Regions from separate parts of the Sodalis sp. RH20 genome, predicted to be linked through region 1. Evidence: predicted binding sites of a transcription regulator. Region 1 holds the regulator's gene; the other holds the start of a gene.
The links. The regulator PhoB, encoded in region 1, activates phosphate uptake and scavenging genes when phosphate is short. The targets are predictions, from matches to a motif close to CTGTCATAAAACTGNCNNAT.

Region 1 (3,148 bases):
GTAAAATCAATTTTCCACTCGCCCCTGAGCGCATTGATGTTTTTCAGCCGCAGCGTCAGGATTTTCACCGGGCGTCTCCTTTGGTTGCGGCATCCGGCGCTAGCGGGTTTTCCGCCGCGGCGCCTTGCTGTACGTCCGCCGTTACCTGGCGATAGAGCAAGCGTATGGCGTCCAGGTTCTCCGGCGCGGGGGAGGGGATCAGCGCCAGGCGCCGCTCAAACACGTCCCCGGCGCTCAGTTCGACCAGCGTTTCCCGTTGCCGGCGCGCCAGTGCCGACAGCCGCTGCTCGCGGTTACGGCGCAACAGCACGATTTCCACCGGCAAATCGGCCGCCAACTGCTGGATACGCTGCTGGATATCATTCAGCCAGGCGTCTGTCACCACCTCGATATCCAGCCAGACGGGCGTGGACCCCGGGTAATCGCTAAACGAGCGCAACTGCGCCTCGATGTCCGCCAGGTCGCCTTTTATCAGGCGCAGGGCCTGGGTTTCCGGGATCAAAACCGGGGAAATGTCCGCCACGCCCCCGGCGTCGAAACTGACTATATTGATCTGCTTGGGCTGCCCGGTCTCATCAAAACTCAAGGCGATGGGCGAACCGCAATAGCGGATATGCTGCTGTCCGCCCACGCACTGCGGGCGGTGGATATGGCCGAGGGCGATATAATCCGCCGGAGGAAACAGCTGGGCGGGAAACGCGTCCAGGCTGCCGATATAAATATCGCGTACCGAATCGGTGGTGGCGGCGCCCACCGTGGTCAGGTGTCCGGTGGCGATAATCGGCAGCCGGCCGGGCAACTTGGCGCGCAGGGCCAGCGCCCGGTCATATAGCGCCTGGTAATATGCGGCGATGGCGTCCATCAGCGCCCGCTGTTTATCATCCCCCGATTCTCCGGCGCGGCTGGTCAGCACATCCCGCGGGCGTAAAAAGGGGATGGCGCACAGTATCGCCCCCGGCTTTCCACTACGATCGTTCAGTACAAAAACCGGTTGCCCGCCGCTGTCTTCGCGGTCGCCGTCGGCGTTGTCGTCATCGTCCCGGGCGCCGAACCCGCCGCCGGCGATAACCCGGGTATGCATGCAGGCCAGCAGCGCCCGGGATTCGTTCAGTGTCGCCACCGCGTCATGATTGCCCGCCAGTATGATCAGCTGGCAACCGGTCGGCTGCAACGCCACCACGAAACGATTGAACAGTTCGCGGGCATAGCTGGGCGGGGTGCCGGTATCAAAGATATCGCCGGCCACGATCACCGCGTCGATATCCCGTTCTGCCACCTGCGCCACCAGCCATTGCAGGAAGGCGCGGTGCTCCCGGGCGCGGTTTTTGGTGAAAAACGACTGACCCAGATGCCAGTCAGAAGTGTGAATGATCCGCATGACGCTCCAGCCAGAGTGTAAAAGTCAGGGCGAGAGTATAAACCTTACCCCGGGCGATGCCGACGTAAAGCTGTTAATTTGGCAACCCGGGACGAAAAAAAACCGCCATCCGCTATGCTTCTGGCACGATGGGCTGATTTTAATAAATCTGTCATAAAAGTGACGCATAATGCCCGGGCACGTTAACCGCAGAGATTAATGGCAGGAAAAAATGGCAAAACGCATATTAGTCGTGGAAGACGAAGCGCCGATTCGTGAAATGGTGTGCTTCGTACTTGAACAGAATGGCTTCCAGCCCATCGAAGCCGAAGACTACGGCACGGCGGTCAGCCGTATGGCGGAGCCTTATCCGGATCTGGTATTGCTCGACTGGATGTTGCCAGGCGGTTCGGGAATTCAATTTATCAAACATATGAAACGCGAGGTATTGACCCGCGATATTCCGGTCATGATGCTGACCGCGCGCGGCGAGGAGGAAGACCGGGTGCGGGGGCTGGAAGTGGGCGCCGATGATTATATCACCAAACCGTTCTCGCCCAAGGAGCTGCTGGCCAGGATCAAGGCGGTGATGCGCCGTATTTCGCCGATGGCGGTGGAAGATAAGATTGAGCTGCAGGGCTTAAGCCTGGATCCGTCGTCGCACCGGGTAACCTCCAACGAACTGGCCCTGGAGATGGGACCGACCGAATTTAAACTGCTGCACTTTTTCATGACCCATCCCGAGCGGGTATATAGCCGGGAACAGTTGTTAAATCATGTCTGGGGCACTAATGTGTATGTTGAGGACCGGACGGTTGATGTGCATATTCGCCGCCTGCGCAAAGCGCTGGAAACCGGCGGTCACGATCGGATGGTGCAGACGGTCCGCGGCACCGGCTATCGTTTTTCCGCGCGCTATTAGCGCGGTATAAGGGGAGCTCTGCCGGTGCTGGAACGTTTATCCTGGCGTAAGATTTTGCTGGAACTGGGGCTGTTTTGCCTGCCGGCCCTGCTGTTGTCGCTTTTTGTCGGCCACCTGGCCTGGCTGTTGGTGGCGGCGCTGCTGGCCGCGCTGGTGCGCAACTATTATTACCAACTGCGGCTGTCCCGCTGGTTATGGGTCGATCTCCGGCATACGCCGCCGGAAGGGCGGGGAAGCTGGGAACCGCTGTTCTATGGCCTGCATCAGATGCAGTTGCGCCACCGGCGGCGGCGGCGTGAACTGGCGACATTGTTCAAACGCTTTCGCAGCGGCGCGGAAACCTTGCCTGATGCGCTGGTGATGTTGACCGACGACGGCCATATTTTCTGGTGCAACGGCCTGGCGCAGCAGCTGCTCGGGTTTCGCTGGCCGGAAGACAACGGCCAGCATATCCTTAACCTGCTGCGCTATCCTGAATTCAACAGCTATATCCAGGGCCAGTCGTTCGAGCGCCCCTTGACCCTGCTGCTCAATAAGCAACGTTACGTTGAATTCCGCGTGATGCCCTATACCGACGACCAGCTGTTAATGGTGGCCCGCGACGTGACCCAGATGCGCCAGCTGGAAGGCGCCAGGCGCAACTTTTTCGCCAATGCCAGCCATGAACTGCGTACGCCGCTGACGGTGTTGCAGGGATATCTGGAAATGATGAACGACCAGGATATGGATGAAGCCATGCGCGCCAAGGCCATCCACACCATGCAGGATCAGACGCAGCGCATGGAGCGCCTGGTCAAGCAGTTGCTGGTGTTATCCCGTATCGAGGCCGCGCCGCAGGGCGAGGTCAATGAACGCGTCGATATTCCGGC
Region 2 (3,148 bases), 570 kb from region 1:
ATATCCGGCTCGCCCTGGACAATCAGCACCATGCGCACGCCGCGCCGGGCGGCGTTGCGCATCTCCTTCAAAAGGCGGTAGCCGGGGAAAAAATAGGCATTGGCGATGATGACCTCGCGTTTTGCGCCGCGCAGCATATCGATATAGTGGCGCTCTATATCGGTATCGTGTTCATCGTTATCCCGATAGACAAACAGCGCCTGGGCTTCGCCAGGCTGGCGGTTATGGGCCGGCAGCCTGGAGCGCCGGCGCAGCCAGCTGCGATGGTGATCTTCCTTATACAAGGCCTGTAGGGTAAAGCGATGGATATCCTCCACCACCGGCCCCTCCACCTCCACCGCATAGTCCTGCTTGGCCTCCGGGCCGTAGTCGCTCAGGTGCTCGGCGGAAAAATTAATGCCGCCGATAAAGGCGATAACGCCGTCCACCACCACGATTTTACGATGCAGGCGGCGGAACAGATTGGTGCGCATGCCCATAAACGCCGGGCGGGGATCGTAATAACGGAAATGCACTCCCGCGGCGGTAAGGGCGCCGACGTAGCTGTCGGACAGATCCGCCGAGCCGTAACCGTCGACCATGATTTCCACCCGCACCCCGCGCCTGGCGGCGGCAATCAGGTTTTCCTGCAGCGCCTTGCCGACTTTATCCTCGAACAGGATAAAAGTCTCCAGCAGCACCTCTTTCCTGGCCTGGCCGATGCGCTCGTACAGGGCCGGGAAAAACGCTTCGCCGTTTTCCAGCAGCTTGATGCGATTGCCGTCGCGCCACTCCATATTCATATTCATAAATGGATCTCCACGGCGAGGGGAGCATGGTCGGATAAATGCGACCAGGGTTGGTTGGCCAGGGAGGTCGGCTCGCTGATGCGGGCGTTCCTGACATAAATACGGTCCAGGCGCAGCAGGGGAAAGCGGGCGGGGAAAGTACGGGCCGGTCGGCCGCGCGCCTGGGTAAAGACCTCCACCAGGCCGGCTTCGCGCCGCAAAAGCGTATTGGCGCGCTGGCGCCAGTCGTTGAAATCACCGGCCACCACCAGCGGCGCATCCGCCGGCAGCGTGGCGATATGCCTGCTCATGCGCAGCATCTGCTCGCGGCGATGCGCTTCCTTCAGCCCCAGGTGCACGCAAATCATATGCAGCTCCAGCTCACGGCCGGGCACCTGCAGCACGCAGTGCAGCATGCCGCGCTTCTCCGTGCCGTCGATGGACACGTCCAGATTGCTTTGGCGGCTGATGGGGAAACGGGAAAGCAGCGCATTGCCGTGATCGCCGTCGGGATAGACCGCGTTGCGCCCGTAGGCGAAATCGGCCCACATGGTGTCGGCCAGAAATTCGTACTGCGGCACCACCGGCCAGTTATCGAAGCGTTGCGAATGCTTTTCGTGCGTGCCCAGGACTTCCTGGAGGAACACGATATCGGGCGCCACGGTACGCACCGCTTCGCGCAGTTCCGGCAGTATAAAACGCCGGTTAAAGGCGGCAAAGCCCTTATGGGTATTGATGGTCAGCACCTTAAAGGAAAATCCCTGCTCCACTTGCGGCATGCCCGGTACATCCTTATTTTGATGATAATCCGTTCGCAGCATGATCTCGAACCCCTGCAAAATTAAGCGGCAAAAACCCACTCCCCGATATAGCGCGGGTAGAATAGGTGAGAAGTCATTATTAGTTAATGTGCTTACTATCTTAGCTGCTGCCGGGCAACCTCGCCAAGTTTGACCGCGGCGGTTATCTCCGGGTGTCATAAAAATGACATCCGGGTTACGTAGACTTACACAATAATAAATTCAGACATACCCTTCTTCTCGTCCGGCAACAGGAGCCTTCTTTATGCCGCATCCGCACCAACCCGTACTTTCCCTCGTCCTGACCCTCGCCCTGGCGGGCGGCAACGGCCTGCTCGCGCGCAGCGTATCGGCCGCCGGCGCGGACAGCCTGCGCGCGGCGCAGGGGGATATTACCCAGCCCGGCGGCGCACGCCGCCTGCAGGCCGATCAGACCGAGGCGCTGAAGGCGGCGCTGAACAACCAGCAGGCAAAAAACGTCATCCTGCTGATTGGTGACGGCATGGGGGACTCGGAAATCACCGCCGCGCGCAACTACGCGCTGGGCGCGGGCAACGCGTTCCCCGGGATCGACGCGCTGCCGCTGACCGGTCAATACACCCATTACGCGCTGGACAAGACCACCCATAAACCCGGCTACGTCACCGACTCGGCGGCGTCGGCCACCGCGTGGTCCACCGGGGTGAAAACCTATAACGGCGCGCTGGGCGTCGATGTGTTCGGCAAGGATCATATGACCATCCTGGAACTGGCCAAGGCGGCCGGTAAAGCCACCGGCAATGTGTCCACCGCTGAACTGGAGGACGCCACCCCGGCGGCGCTGGTGGCCCACGTCAGCTCCCGCAAATGCTACGGCCCGGAAGTGACCAGTAAAGATTGCCCCACCCAGGCGCTGGAAAACCAGGGGCGCGGCTCCATTGCCGAACAGTTGCTGGCGGCCCGCGCCGACGTGACGCTGGGCGGCGGCGCCAAAACCTTTGGCGAAACCGCCAAGGCCGGGGAGTGGCAGGGTAAAACCCTGCGGGAACAAGCCGTGGCGCGCGGCTATCAGCTGGTGAGCGACCTGGATGGCCTGAACGGCGTAGCCCTGGCCAACCAGGACAAACCCTTGCTGGGCCTGTTTGCCGAGGGCAATATGCCGGTGCGCTGGCAGGGCCCGAAAGCCGTCTATCACGGCAATATCGATAAGCCGCCGGTTACCTGTAGCGATAATCCCAAACGCGGCGCCGGGGTGCCTACCCTGGCGGCCATGACGCAAAAAGCCATCGATCTGCTGAAAACCCATCCCAACGGCTTTTTCCTGCAGGTTGAAGGCGCATCCATTGATAAACAGGACCATGCCGCCAACCCGTGCGGCCAGTTCGGCGAGACGGTGGACCTGGATGAAGCGGTGCAAAAGGCGCTGGAATTCGCCCGCGCCGACGGCCATACGCTGGTGGTGGTCACCGCCGATCACGCCCACTCCAGCCAGATTATCGAAGCGGACGCCAAGGCCCCCGGCCTGACCCAGGCGCTGACCACGAAAGACGGCGCGGTGATGGCCATCAGCTACGGCAATTCTGAAGACCCCGAATCCCAGGG

Region 2: the regulator PhoB is predicted to act here: its motif matches at 1,741-1,760, upstream of phoA (alkaline phosphatase).

What each region holds. Positions count from the first base shown of each region.
Region 1 covers NZ_CP178733.1:3,406,910-3,410,057, reverse strand. The annotation lists gene ACL2XM_RS15755 (AAA family ATPase) at 1-68, opposite strand, end outside; gene sbcD (exonuclease subunit SbcD) at 65-1,378, opposite strand; gene phoB (phosphate response regulator transcription factor PhoB) at 1,590-2,279, shown strand; gene phoR (phosphate regulon sensor histidine kinase PhoR) at 2,304-3,148, shown strand, end outside.
Region 2 covers NZ_CP178733.1:3,976,639-3,979,786, forward strand. The annotation lists gene clsB (cardiolipin synthase ClsB) at 1-782, opposite strand, end outside; gene ACL2XM_RS18335 (endonuclease/exonuclease/phosphatase family protein) at 785-1,546, opposite strand; gene phoA (alkaline phosphatase) at 1,833-3,148, shown strand, end outside.